3 regions of the Devosia sp. P2_G7 genome follow, and region 2 is predicted to be linked to each of the others. Evidence: predicted binding sites of a transcription regulator. Region 2 holds the regulator's gene; each other region holds the start of a gene.
What was found. Region 2 encodes LexA, which represses DNA repair genes until DNA is damaged. Its sites were predicted from a motif close to TGTTCNNNNTGTGTTCNG; they were not measured.
Positions count from the first base shown of each region.

Region 1 (4,773 bases), on a different contig from region 2:
CGCGCCCTTGCCCTCGCGCTGCACCGCGGTCAGCCTCACGGCACCGCTGCCACAGGCGATGGTAAGATCGGGAAGGATTGTGCCGGGCGCGCCGAAGCCTGGGATCAGGGTCGAGCGCAGCGCCTTGATGCGGGTCGGCGTGCCGTTGAGCTCGAGTTCGAACCAGGCGCCGGGGAATGGCGAGAGGCCGCGGATCAGGTTGTGGACCTCAGCCGCCGGCTTGCCCCAATCGATGCGGGCTTCGGCCTTGTCGATCTTGGCGGCGTAGGTCACGCCTTCTTCGGGCTGCGGGGTGAAGTGCAGGCTGCCGCGTTCGAGTGCCGCCAGCGCCCGGCCCATCAGGTCGGCGCCGACCAGCATCATCTTGTCGTGCAGCTCGCCCGAGGTCATGTCGGGGCCGATGGGCATTTCCTCGATCAGGCCGACGGCGCCGGTATCGAGGCCCTCGTCCATCTGCATCACCATGATGCCGGTGCGCGCGTCGCCGGCCATCACCGCACGCTGGATCGGCGCGGCGCCGCGCCAGCGCGGCAAGAGCGAGCCGTGGAGGTTGAGGCAGCCGAGACGCGGCGCTTCTAGGATCGGCTTGGGCAGGATCAGGCCGTACGCGACGACCACCGCAACATCGGCATCGAGCGAGGCGAACACTTCCTGCTCGGGCGCCTGCTTGAGGCTGCGCGGGGTGAAGACGGGGATACCGAAGTTCTCGGCCGCCTCGTGCACCGGCGACTTGCGCTCGGCCTGGCCGCGGCCGGCGGGCTTTGGCGCACGGGTGTAGACGGCGACGACTTCGTGGCCGGTGGAGACGATCTCGGTGAGGGTGGGCACGGCGAATTCCGGCGTGCCCATGAAGATGATTTTCATATGTTCCGGTCTCTCGGTGGTCGCCTTCTCCCCTTGCGGGAGAAGGTGGCGCGCAGCGCCGGATGAGGGGTCCCGCGAAACGAAGTGTAGCGCGATCCGAGCGGAGCGAGGAGCGACCCAGTGCGCGGAGAGAGACCCCTCATCCGCCCTTCGGGCACCTTCTCCCACAAGGGGAGAAGGCGATCGCCTCACTAAGGTGCTAACCGACCTTCTTGGCCAGGCGCTCCGCTTTCTGGAACTTCTTCAGCACGCGGTCGCGCTTCAGGCGGCTGAGGTAGTCGATGTAGAGCACGCCATCGAGGTGATCGAGCTCGTGCTGCACGCAGACCGCGAGGCGGTCCTTGGCGTCGAGTTCAACTTCCTTGCCGTCGAGATCAGTGTAGCGGACGGTAACCTCGGCCGGGCGCTCGACGTCGTAGTAGAGCTCGGGGATCGACAGGCACCCCTCCTCCGTCGTCACGGTCTCGTCCGAGTATTTCAGGATCTCGGGGTTGATCATGACCAGCGGCGCCGGGGTTTCGTCTTCCTTGGCGAGGTCCATCACCACGATGCGCTTCAGCTCGCCGATCTGCGGCGCGGCGAGGCCGATGCCCGGCGCGTCGTACATGGTGTCGAGCATGTCCTTGGCGAGCTGCTTGATGCCATCGTCGATCTTCTCGATCGGCTCTGCAATAGCGCGCAGGCGCTCGTCGGGCAGGATCAGGATGGGGCGCTTGGCCATGAACGTTCAGTCCTTCATCGGGGGTTGCCGCTGAATATGGTATTTCCCGGGCGCCGGTCAACGGCCAGCCGGTTTACGCTTCGTCAACGATAATTGGGGCGAACGTGAACAATGCGGGAACAACTCGGTCGAATCGTGTAGGCTGCCGCGATGGATCGTGTGCTCTTCGTCATCGCCGACTATCCCGTCACGCTCGAGATCGCCGCGTTTGCGGCGGCAGGACTGTTCGCGGCGCTATTGATCGCCCTCCTGGTGGTGATGGTGCGGCAGTCGCGCATCCGCACCGAGGAAGCGCAGCAGCGGGCCGATGAGGCGGCCGCGGCGCAGCTCAAGGCGCAGGAGACCGAGCGTTATATCGCCGACATGCTGCGGGTACAGTCGGAGATGACCGGCCGGATGCAGACGATGAGCGAGATCTTCGGCTCGCGCACCTCCGACCTCGCCCGCCTCGTCAATGATCGACTCGACAGCCAGGGCCAGCGCATCGGCGCGGCAATGCAGGAAGGCAACGCGAAGACCAACGAGAGCCTTGCAAAGCTCCAGGAGCGGCTGGCGGTGATCGACCGGGCGCAATCCAACATCACGCAGCTCAGCCAGAACGTGGTGTCGCTGCAGTCGATCCTCGCCAACAAGCAGACGCGCGGGGCGTTCGGCCAGGGCCGGATGGAAGCGATCATCGGGGATGGGCTGGCCCAGAATGCATATGCGTTCCAGGCGACGCTCTCGAACGGCAGCCGGCCGGACGCACTGGTCTACATGCCCAACGGCGCGCCCTCGCTGGTGATCGACGCCAAGTTTCCGCTCGAGAGCTGGCAGGGTTTTTCGGGCGCCGATGAAGGCGAGGACCCGCGGTTTGCGGCCAGCCGGTTCCGCAACGACATGGGCGTCCACATCAAGGCGATTTCGGAAAAGTACCTGATTGCCGGGGAGACTGCCGATACGGCGTTCCTGTTCGTGCCGTCGGAATCGATCTTCGCGGACCTGCACGAGCATTTCGAGGATGTGGTGCAGCGCGCGCTCAAGGCCCGCATCGTCATCGTCTCGCCGTCGATCCTGATGCTGTCGATCCAGGTGGTGCAGGCGCTGCTGCGCGACGTGAAGATGCGCGAAGAGGCGTATCGCATCCAGACCGAGGTGCGGGCGCTGCTCACCGATGTCGGCCGGCTGGACGAGCGGGTGCGGAAGCTGCAGACGCATTTCACCCAGGCCGCCGGGGATATCGGCGACATCGTTACGTCGTCGTCGAAGATCGTGAAGCGCGGCGAGCGCATCGAGGCGATGGAGTTCGACGAGGCGCGGCCGGAGCAGCGTCTCGCTGGAGAGTAGTGAATCACTGGGGCAGGTGGGGGTCAGCCGGCCCTGATGCTGAAAGACTAGCTGGCGAGCACGTGCATCGGCGCCGGCAGGATGCTGTCGAGCAGCTTGGTGCGCCCCTCGGTGACGGCTGCAAAGGTGCGGATGTCCTCGGGGCGGCTCAAGAGGTAGCCCTGCGCCGTCTGGCAGACCTCGCCCTTGAGGAAGGCCAGTTCCTCGGCCCGTTCGACGCCTTCGGCGACCACCGGAACGTTCAGGCCGCTGCCGAGACCCAGCACGGCGCGCACGATGGCCGCGGACTGGTGGTTGTTGTCGACCGAGCGGATGAACGACTGGTCCACCTTGATCTTCGAAAACGGGAAGGCGCGGAGGTTGGCCAGCGACGAGTAACCGGTGCCGAAATCGTCCATGGCGATGCGGACGCCGAGCGCTCGTATCTGCCGGAGCGTCGTCACCGCCCGCATCATATCGCGGATCAGCGCCGTCTCGGTGATCTCGACCTCGAGCCGCGAGGGCGAGAGCCCGGTCTGGATCAGCACCTCGTGCACAGTCTGCGCGAAGCTGGCCGAATGCACCTGCACCGCCGAGACATTCACCGCGATCGACAGCGGCGACTTCCAGCGCGCAGCCTCGTTGCAGGCGGTGCGGAGCACCCACTCACCGATTTGCAGGATCAAACCGCTCTCCTCGGCGACGGGAACGAACACCGACGGCGGTATCTCGCCGCGTTCGGGGTGCTGCCAGCGCACCAGCGCCTCGAAGCCGGTGACTTCGCCGGACTGGATATCGACCTGCGGCTGATAGACGAGGCGCAGCTGGTTGCGCGACACGGCGTGGCGCAGGTCGTGCTCCAGCAGCCGGCGATCGCGCACTTCGGCGCCCATGGCATTTTCGAAGAAGCGGTAGATACCGCGACCGTCCTGCTTGGCGCGATAGAGCGCGGTGTCGGCGTGCGTCATCAGCTGTTCGGCGGTATCCGCGTTGTCGGGGAACAGCGCGATGCCGACCGAGGCCGAAATCAGTGCCCCGCTCGACGACTGATCGTTGGTCCGGCGGAACGCATCGAGCATCTGCTCGGCGATGCGGCCGGCGCGGGCCGGCGTGCCGATATCGCCCAACAGCACGGCGAACTCGTCGCCACCCAGCCGCGCTGCGTCGCCCTGGCCCTCGATGGCCCCGAGCAAGGCCTGGCCGACGCGCTGCAGCAGCGAGTCGCCTGCGGCGTGGCCGAAGAGGTCATTGACCTCCTTGAAGCGGTCGAGATCGAGGCACAGCACGGCAAACGTCTGGCCGTGGCGGCGGGCGTGGCTGATCTCGTCCTCGAGCTTGCGCGAGAAGCTCACGCGGTTGGGCAGCCCGGTCAGCGGGTCGTTGTGGGCGAGGAAGCGGATATGCTGCTCGGCCTGCTTGCGGGCCGACAGATCGCGGATGGCGATCGCCTGGTGCGGCTGGCCGGCGAAATCGACCTGCCGCAGGATCACCTCCGCAGGCACGACTCCGAAGCCGGTCTTGAGATCGGTCTCGATGGCGATATTGGGGCGCTCGAGCAGCATGGAGCAGACGGCGGAGCCGAGGAACTCCGACAGTTGCCGGCCGCTGACATCGACCTGCGGCAGGTCGACCAGGGCCAGGAAACTCTGGTTGGCGGTGACGATCTCGCCATCGCGGGCCACCAGCAGGCCCTCCACCGCGGCGTCGGCAAGGCCACGCATGCGATCGCTTTCGGCAGCCGTGCGGCGGCGATCGAGCAGGTCGAGATAGGTGCCGCCGAGGGCGAACAGCAGGATCATCACCGAGACCACCGCGACCACCAGCGAGAGCCATTGCGGCGTCTGGTCGGCGGCGGAAACCACGGGGAAGCAGTTCTCTAGGCC
Region 1 covers NZ_JBFUFI010000008.1:151,905-156,677, forward strand. Annotated here, with positions in the region: gene fmt (methionyl-tRNA formyltransferase) at 1-864, opposite strand, end outside; gene def (peptide deformylase) at 1,064-1,585, opposite strand; gene AC1DWU_RS14750 (DNA recombination protein RmuC) at 1,736-2,911, shown strand; gene AC1DWU_RS14755 (bifunctional diguanylate cyclase/phosphodiesterase) at 2,959-4,773, opposite strand, start outside.
Region 1: the regulator LexA is predicted to act here: its motif matches at 1,690-1,707, upstream of AC1DWU_RS14750 (DNA recombination protein RmuC).

Region 2 (4,773 bases):
GGTGATGCGGGCGCATTCGCGCCGATAGCCCAGGTGCGAGAAGTCGTAGTGCCGACGCGAACCGAAGCCGCGCGGCCGGCCGTCGCGATCGACCGCCAGCATGTCGGGCATCTTGTCGATCAGCCAGCGGGGCGGGGTCGCCGTGGGCGTGCCGACGATGACCTTGAGCCCGTGCTTGTCGAGCACGTCCATTGCCGCAACCAGCCAGCCGAAATCCAGCTCGTTCGGTCGCGGCTCAAGGCGGGACCAGGCAAACTCGCCGATGCGGACATATTCGATGCCGACCTCCGCCATGCGGCGGGCGTCGTCATCCCATTGCTCGACGGACCAGTGTTCGGGGTAATAGCAGACGCCGATAGCGGGAAAAGACACGTTAGACTCAGAGCTTGAGGAAGGGTTCGGCGATGCCGGGGACGTCGAGCGCCACGGCGAAGACGCTGCCGGCATAGGGCTCGCGCTCCAGTTGCTCGGGCGTCATGTGCTCGCGCGCCGTGGTGATGTAGAGGGTCTTGAGGTCATTGCCGCCGAAGGCGGGGCAGCTCACCTGGCTAACGCCGGGAACCTCGACCACCTTGTCGAGCTTGCCGTCGGGCGAGATGCGGATCACCGCGCTGCCGCCCCAACGGGCGTTCCAGAGGTACCCCTCGGAGTCGACGACGGAGCCATCGGGGCCGCCCAGGCCGTCCATGGTGTAGAAATCCTCCCATGGTCCGACCGGCAGGCCGGTCGCCGGGTCGAGCGCGCAGCGGACGATCATCTGGCTGGCGTCAGTGAAGTAGGCGGTGCGGCCGTCGGGGGAAAAGCAGATCGAGTTCGGGATGCGGATGTTCTCGATGACCTTGGTGGTCTGTCCGGCGCGGTACTGATAGACGCCACCGACCCCCGCCTCGGCCTTCCGGCCCATCGTGCCGATCCAGAAGCCGCCGGTGCGGTCGACGCGGCTGTCATTGGTCCGGTTGGTCGGAACGTCCTCCTCGATCTCGGCGATCACCGTGCTCGTGTCGGAAGCAAAATCATAGCGGAGCAGGGCGCCCGACTGCACGATGCCGAGCGTGTCCTTGTCGATCACGGCGCCGGCGCTGACCGTGTCCTTGAAGGTAATGCGGTCGACGATGTGGCCGTCGGTGCCGGCGCTCAGCATGGTCTGGTTGAGGATATCGAACCAGAACAGGCGTTCGAGCAGCGGGTTCCAGAACGGGCCTTCGCCCAGCTCGCAGCGGCTATCGACGAACAGTTCGGCCTTCGAGTTCATCGTGGTCTTCCCTGATCATAGGCGGCGACGGCGGTGGTGGCGCGCGATGCCACATCGGCGGCCGACATGCCGGGCTTGAAAATGTAGGTGCCGAGCCCGAAGCCGGCGCAGCCGGCCGCGAAGTACTCGGCGAAATTGTCGGGGTTGGCGCCTCCGACGGCGTAGAGCGGGATAGCCAGCGGCAGCACCGCCTTCATCGCCTTGATGCCCTTGGGGCCAAGCACTTCGGCGGGGAAGAACTTCAGGCCCGTGGCGCCGGAGCGGATGGCGGTGAACGCGTCGGTGGGCGAGAACACACCCGGGTACGAGGTCATGCCGCGCTCGATGGTGGCGCCGATAACTGCCGGGTTGGTGTCCGGCGACACAACGAACCGGCCGCCCGCATCGGCGACCGCGTCGACATCGGCGCGGCTCAACACCGTGCCCGCACCGACCAGGGCGCGACCGTCGAAGGCCTTGGCGGCGTCTTCGATCGAGCGCAGCGCTTCGGGCGAATTGAGTGGGACCTCGATCATGGTGATGCCGGCGAGCACGAGGGCGTCGCAAACTTCGAGGGTTTCGGGAGGCGTGATGCCGCGAAGGATCGCGATGATGTGGCGGTGGTCCATGAACTTCTATGCCTGTCTTGCTGCCTTGAGTCCGGCGAGGGTGGCGTCGGTCGCATCGACGATGCGGGTCCGGGCGCCGAGCCGTTCAAAGCCCATCTGGTACAACCCGCAAAGGCCGACACTGCCGACCAGCGGAATCTCCGCCTCGCCGATCCAGTCGCGCTGGCCCCCGATCTCGGCGCCGATCAACAGGCCCGAGAGGAAACCGGCACACCATGCCGGGCTGCGGCCCGACAGCAGGGAGCCGGCGCGGACCTTGAACAGCGTCGCGGTCAAGCGCTGGGGGCGCTCGAGCCCCTGGTCGAGACCGGCAGCGAAGCCGACATCACGATCTTCGCCCTCGAGCTCACCACCGAGCGAATGGCGCAGCACCGAGTGGGTGCGCAGCAGCTCGAAGATCTCGCCGGTCATAGCGCTGGAGAAGCGCTCCAGCTTGGTGCCGGAAAGCAGCGCCCACTTGCTGTGGGTGCCCGGCATAACCGCGAGGCCGGAGAAGTTGGGGATCAGTGCCGAGAGCCCAAGCAATTGGGTTTCCTCGCCGCGCATCACGTCCTCCGCACCCAGATCGCGGAGGCAGACGCCAGGCAGGATGCGCGGGGTGTGCGGGCCGGCCATGTCGGGCGCAACGGCGCCGGCAGCGATGCGACCGAGTTCGGCGGGGGCGTCGAGATAGGGGGCCTCGATCCAGCCCTGCCGCGCGCCGGCCATGCCGCAGATCAGTACGTCCTCGACGTCATCGGCGACGCCGTTGAGCAGCGAGGTCAGCACATCCGGATATTGCTCGCGGCTGAGACGACCCATGCCGTCCGGCGACGAGCGGGAGAAGGCGATCTCACCGGCGGAATCTATTCCCCATGCCCGCAGATTGGAGGTGCCCCAATCGACGGCGACCCATTCGACCTGTCCTGCCAAAACCCTCTCCCTTGCGCCGCCAGTTTGCCGCGCATCAAGCCATGCCGCTACATCGCAATCGGGAAGGTGGTCCACTCTCCTGGTATGATCGCGAAAGCCGCTTGCAGGCGGCGCTTCAGATCCGATGCGCCACTTGCTGCCAGCGGCGCGGAACGTAACGTCTTTGCCAGCCCAGCCCTAGTGCAATTGTTGTCCGCAGCGTCCGGATTCATAAGAAAAAGGGGCCGGCTGAGGCAGCCGGCCCGGAGACCCGATTGGCGGCAGGTCAGGAGTTCAGTATTTGCGGAGCAGGCCAACCAGGCGACCCTGCACCTTCACCCGGTCGGGCGGGAAGATGCGGGTTTCGTAGGCTGGGTTGGCGGCCTCGAGCGCTACCGAGTTGCCGCGACGGCGCAGCCGCTTCAGCGTCGCCTCCTCGTCATCTACGAGGGCGACGACGATCTCACCGGTCGAAGCCGCCTCCTGTTTCTTGATGAGCACGGTGTCGCCATCGAAAATCCCGGCATCGATCATCGAATCGCCGCGCACTTCCAGGGCATAATGTTCACCCGCACCGAGCATCTCGGGCGGCACCATGATGGAATGGCTGTGGGTCTGGATGGCCTCGATCGGAGTGCCGGCGGCGATTCGGCCCATCACCGGGACGGTGACCGCGCGGTAGGCGTCGGCGTTGGCCACCTGCGCCGCGGGGCGTGCCGGCGGGGTCGCGACCCGGCCAAGATTGCCCTCGATGACGCTCGGCTCGAAGCGCGCCTTGCGGCCGCCGAGCGATGGATTCATCGAGTCCGGTAGCTTGATCACCTCGAGCGCCCGGGCTCGGTTGGGCAGGCGCCGGATGAAGCCGCGCTCCTCGAGCGCAGTGATCAGCCGGTGGATGCCCGACTTGCTGCGAAGATCGAGCGCATCCTTCATCTCGTCGAACGAGGGTGGGATGCCGGATTCTTTCATCCGCTCGTGGATGAACATCAGAAGTTCGTGTTGCTTGCGCGTCAGCATGGCGGCCCCGTGAGCAGAATCGGAACAAAGACTGAACGTATTATACGTGTTCCAGTTATGTTCTGCAATCGGACGATGAATATTGCGTTACGATGGCGCCCCTGGCGCGCCGAAAGAGAGGACGTGTGGCCGCTAAATCCTCTCGACGTCGGGGCCTTGCGTTTCGTTGACCTGCTGTCCACCAGGGCATACCGTCGAGAGATTGGCGTGTCGAACCCGCACACCCCAACCTTCTCAGCTGGAGCTGTGCTCGTTTCCACGGGCCGGTGAACTGGACTGTTTCTGAGGAGGAAAACATGTCTATGAAATCAAGCCGTTATGCCATATCCGCAATGATCCTGGGGATCTTGCTCAGCCCCACCGTGGCGGCCGAAATGACCGATGCGGAATTGGTCGCCAACGCGCTGTCGGCAGCGCCGGTGGCGGTGGGCCAGAATGCCACGGTCGTGAACTTCGATGCTCAGATGCAGATGAAGACGCTCAAGGAGGGAACGAACGGCTTTACCTGCATGCCGGACAACCTGGCTTCGCCCACCAATGATCCAATATGCGTCGATGCCGGAGGCATGGCGTGGTTGACGGCATATAGCGAGAAGAAGGACCCACCCGAGGGTGTGGTCGGTTTCGGCTACATGCTGCAGGGCGAGTCGGCGCCCGACAACATGGATCCGTTCGCGACCGCGCCGCCCGCTGGCCACGAGTGGATGGTCGACGGGCCGCACGTCATGATCTTCAACGTCGCAGACGAGATGCTGGCCGGCTATCCCAAGGAAGAGCATCCCGACCACACCCAGCCCTATGTGATGTGGCCCAACACTCCCTATGCCCACCTGATGATCCCCGTGCACTGACGACGGGATTCACTGGCGCGTGGCGGCGCATTGGTCGACGCGCGCCGCCGCCGGATTATTGCGGCTCGGCGGGTAGGGTAAGCTGCACGCTGAAACCTTTGCCAGGCTGCGATGCGACAGTCAGTTCGCCACCGAGCAGACCCGCGATCTCTTC
Region 2 covers NZ_JBFUFI010000003.1:315,914-320,686, reverse strand. Annotated here, with positions in the region: gene AC1DWU_RS07765 (beta-galactosidase) at 1-372, opposite strand, end outside; gene AC1DWU_RS07760 (SMP-30/gluconolactonase/LRE family protein) at 380-1,252, opposite strand; gene AC1DWU_RS07755 (2-dehydro-3-deoxy-6-phosphogalactonate aldolase) at 1,249-1,860, opposite strand; gene AC1DWU_RS07750 (2-dehydro-3-deoxygalactonokinase) at 1,867-2,772, opposite strand; gene lexA (transcriptional repressor LexA) at 3,046-3,768, opposite strand; gene AC1DWU_RS07740 (hypothetical protein) at 4,065-4,619, shown strand; gene AC1DWU_RS07735 (sensor histidine kinase) at 4,675-4,773, opposite strand, start outside.

Region 3 (4,773 bases), on a different contig from region 2:
CGGGCCGAACCAGCACGGCGGTGGGAGCGCTGACCGCCCCAACCACCGGCAACTCCCACGACCCCGAGTAACTGGCGTCGACCAGTTGGACCCGATCGGCCCACGGCGTGATGTCCAGGTCGCCGGGCGCGCCGAAGTTCAGGAGTACTGGCCTCGCGCCATGCAGAAGGCTGAACACCCGAAGCGGGCCGCCAAAGGTGACGATATCGAGGTCGGGCATGCGACGGCCGAGCAGCGGATGGCCCTCGCCGAGGTCGTAGTGAATCCCCAGCCCCGTCAGCATTCCGGCGAAGCGCAGCCGCGGCTCCTCCATGCCGAGCAGTTCGGCCATGGTGTCGCGCACCGCCTTCGTCCGATCGTCCTCACGGCGCAGCGCGACCGAGGCCATGGTGTGCTGCAGCACGCGTGCACCCACCGGGTGACGTTCGGCGTGATAGGTGTCGAGCAGGGTTTCAAGCGAGGTCCCCCTGATCACCTGGGCCAGCTTCCATCCGAGATTGACCGCATCCTGCACGCCGGTCTGGAGACCCTGTCCACCATCGGGCGGATGAATGTGCGCGGCATCGCCCGCGACCAATACCCGTCCCTTCCGGTAGGAAGCGGCCTGCCGGGCCGCATCGGTGAACCGGCTGATCGAGGTGGGACTGTGGATCCCGTAATCGGTGCCATAGACGGCAATGAGCGCCTCCTTGAGATCGTCCAGGGTCGGCTCACCCGCCTCCCCCAGCTGCCGCTCGGTCACCATGACGCCGACCGGCCCTTCATCCGCATAGACGATCTTTCCATCGCGGATCTGGTAGTTCACCCGGCCGATGGAGTGGAGGCCGATGGCATCGCGGCGGATGCCCCATTCCGGCGGCAGCTCGGCAAGCTCGGCCTGCGCAATCAGATTGCTGACGGTGGGATCCGATCCGGGGAATTCGATGCCCGCCGCCTTGCGCACGACACTGCGCCCGCCGTCGCAGCCCACGAGATAATCCGCCCGCAGCGACCGGCCATCGCTGAGCGCGACGTCCACGCCGGTGTCGTCCTGCGTGCAGCCGGTCACCTCGACGCCGCGATAGTTCGTCACCGCCAGCTCGCCGACCCAGCCGCCGAGGATGCGCTCGATATGCTTCTGCCAGAGCCCGAGCGTGTAAGGGTGGCGTGTCGGGAAGGCGCTGATGTCGAGCATGACCCCGGCAAACCCGGTCACTTGCACCTCCTGTCCCTCGGCGAGAAACCGCTCGACAATGCCGCGCTGATCCAGCACCTCGAGAGTCCGGGCGTGCAGCCCCCCTGCCCGCGAACCAAGCACATCCTGGTCCAGACGCCGCTCGACGATGGCGACATCGACGCCGGCCAGCGCCAGTTCACCCGCCAGCATCATCCCCGTCGGACCGCCTCCGGCGATTACCACTGCGTGCTGTGTCATCCCTCGCTCCTGTTGCTTTGGCCAAGGGCTGCGGAACTTACGCAGAAGTCGACGATTGCCAATTCTTGAACTGAACTTATTTCACCCCAGATAAGGATTACCGGGCCGGCTGTGTTCGCCCGATGAACTCGCGCATGAGCGAGGCAGCAGATCGGGCGCCACGACGTAAGCCTCCCTCACAAACGAGGGATGACGTCGCGAAAGCGCCGAGGTCGGAAGTCCGTGCAGGAGCAGCACGGCGGGCATCAAGGCCTATGTTCCTGTTTTGTTCTTGACTCGCGTTTTGCCTCAATGGTTCCTTGCTTCTCCCTAAACGGAGGACCATGAGATGACCGATCTGCCGCAGCTGTCGATGTTTGCCAGCGAAACCCGGCCGTTCAAATCCATCAAGGTGCCACCGCGGCAGGGCCGCGACCCGGTGTTTTTCGCTGTGCTGGTGGGCGGCAGGCTGCGGCCGGCGCTGCAGGCCATCGTCACCGATCAGCAGCGGCTGCACGGCATTTCGGCCGCGCTGCTGCCGGCGACGACGCTCCACATTTCACTGGTCGGCGTCGGCTTCTACCAGGAGCTGTCGGGGCCGGATCTCGCGACCGCAATGGCGACCGGCGACTCGATCGGCTTCACGCCGTTCGACATCGCCTTGACCAAATTGATGAGCTTCAAACGCCGCGTCGGCGCGCCACCGATGGTGCTGACGCCCGGATCAGATACGCCACTGGTCGACCTGTCACGCCTGCTGCGCTGGGGCATTCTTGAGCGCGGCTTCGAGGCCCGCTCGGACCCGAGCGAGGCCTTCCACCTCACCCTCCTGTACGACCGCGTCAGCGCCCCCGAAACGGTGCTCGAACACCCGCCAACCCTGCGCGTCGAGGGCTTCGCGCTGGTGCGGAGCTTCTATGGACAAGGCCGATATGAGGTAATCGGAGAGTGGCCAAGGGCCGACCGCGACACGGCAGCGGTTGCTCGCCCCTGATCACTCCCGATCCCTCGACCGGCACCACAGGTGCCGAACACTCGATGCGGCACCTCCTCCTCTGACGGGGGAGGATGGCTGGAGGTGAGCGGCGCCACGACGCCGAGATTTTTGAAGATCGCGACCCCGCTCGACCACCGCGCATCCGGAAGCCGCTGGCTGTCGGATGTCTCGGCACCATCGTTCACTCTTCGTTCTTGCCTTCGCGCCGATACTCCGCTACCTCTCATCGCCTATCGGGGCATCTCATGGCGCGTACCAAAACCTCCTATGTCTGCCAGGCCTGCGGCGCGGCAACCACACGCTGGCAGGGGCGGTGCGAAGCGTGCGGCGAGTGGAACACCATCGTCGAGGAGATCGTCGATTCCGGCGTCGGCGCCGGGCCGAAATCGGCAGTTGCCGGCGGGCGCCCGATCGCGCTGCTGCCGCTGGCCGGTGAAACCGAGACCGCGGCACGCGTCGTCACCGGCATCGGTGAGCTCGACCGGGTCACCGGCGGCGGCTTCGTGATGGGCTCCGCGGTCCTCGTCGGTGGCGACCCGGGCATCGGCAAATCCACGCTGCTGCTGCAGGCCGCCGCGGCGATGGCCGAGCGTGGCCGGCGCGTCGTCTATGTCTCGGGCGAAGAAGCAGTGGCGCAGATTCGGCTCCGCGCGCAGCGGCTGGGGCTGGGCGATCGCGAAGTGCTGCTGGCGTCCGAAACCAATGTCGAGATCATCCTCGCCACGCTGCAGAACGGCCCTGCCCCCGACCTCGTAATCATCGATTCGATCCAGACGCTGTGGACCGACCGGGTCGAGAGCGCGCCCGGCACGGTGACGCAGGTGCGCACCTCGGCGCAGGCGCTGACGCGCTTTGCCAAGAAATCCGGCGCCGCCGTCGTGCTGGTCGGCCATGTCACCAAGGACGGGCAGATCGCCGGTCCGCGCGTCGTCGAGCACCTCGTCGATGCGGTGCTGTATTTCGAAGGCGATGCCAGCCACACCTTCCGCATCCTGCGCGGCATGAAGAATCGCTACGGCGCCACCGACGAGATCGGAGTGTTCGAGATGTCGACGCTCGGCCTGCGCGAAGTCGCCAACCCGTCCGCCCTGTTCCTCGACCAGCGCGACAAGGACGCGGCAGGCTCCGCGGTGTTCGCCGGCATGGAAGGGACGCGCCCGGTGCTGTGCGAAATCCAGGCGCTGGTCTCGCCCTCGCCGCTCGGTACACCACGCCGTGCCGTCATCGGCTGGGACTCGTCGCGGCTGTCGATGGTGCTCGCCGTGCTCGAAACGCGCTGCGGTGTGCGGATCGGCGCCAACGATATCTATCTCAACGTCGCGGGTGGGCTGAAGATCAACGAAACCGCGGCTGACCTCGCGGTGGCGGCGGCGCTGATTTCCTCGCTCACCGGCTCGCCGCTGCCCTCGAGCAATGTCTATTTCGGCGAGATCTCGCTGGCCGGCGGCGTGCGGCCGGTGGCGCATGCGGCGCAGCGGCTGCGCGAGGCGCAAAAGCTCGGGTTTCAAGGCGCGGTGACCGGCCGGCTGGGCAAGGGCGACGTGCCCAGCGGCATCGCCGTGGGCGAATATGCCGAGCTTGCCGAGCTCATCGGACGCATCGCCGCTCGCGGCCAGAAGCAGGCGGCGGAGTAGCGGTTTGGCCACGCTTCGTGCTTTCCGTGAAGATCGGCTATGCGGCGCTTCCTCGACGCTTGGCTTTGCCACGATTAGCGGTTACACGGGATTTTGAAGCGGGTCGCACGGGCGGATTTTCTACATGTTGACTGCATTTGACGTCGGCATCGGCGTTCTCGTCCTGATCTCGGCGATCCTGGCTACGGCCCGTGGCTTCACGCGGGAAGTGCTGTCGCTCGCCACCTGGGCGGGCTCCGCGGCCATCGCCGCCTATGCCTATTTCAACCACAAGGAAATCGCGCGCGGCTACATCGCCGAGCCGATCGTGGCCGACATCGTGACGGTGCTCGGCACCTTCATCGTGGCGCTGATCATCCTCCATCTCATCACTATGCGGATCGCCGATTTCGTCGTCGACAGCCGCATCGGGCCGCTCGATCGCACGCTGGGCTTCATCTTCGGCGTCGCCCGCGGCGTGCTGATCGCCGTCATCGTAGTGATCTTCGGGCTGTGGCTGATGCCGTCGAACCTGCCGTCCTGGGCGGCCGAATCGCGCTCGCTCCCGATCCTCAAGAATTTCGGCGATAGCCTCATCAGCCTGTTGCCGCCCGACCTCGAAAAGCAGGTCACCGATATCCTGCAGCGTGGCGCCGGCGGCGGCACAGGCGATGACACCTCGCCCGACGATGTGCCGACGCCCGATGCCGACGTGCCCAATGAAGAGGGCACGGACCAGCTGGAAAACGACGCGCCGCTCGAGCCGCCCG
Region 3 covers NZ_JBFUFI010000011.1:163,998-168,770, forward strand. Annotated here, with positions in the region: gene AC1DWU_RS17860 (FAD-dependent monooxygenase) at 1-1,414, opposite strand, end outside; gene AC1DWU_RS17865 (2'-5' RNA ligase family protein) at 1,743-2,387, shown strand; gene radA (DNA repair protein RadA) at 2,636-4,024, shown strand; gene AC1DWU_RS17875 (CvpA family protein) at 4,149-4,773, shown strand, end outside.
Region 3: the regulator LexA is predicted to act here: its motif matches at 2,569-2,586, upstream of radA (DNA repair protein RadA).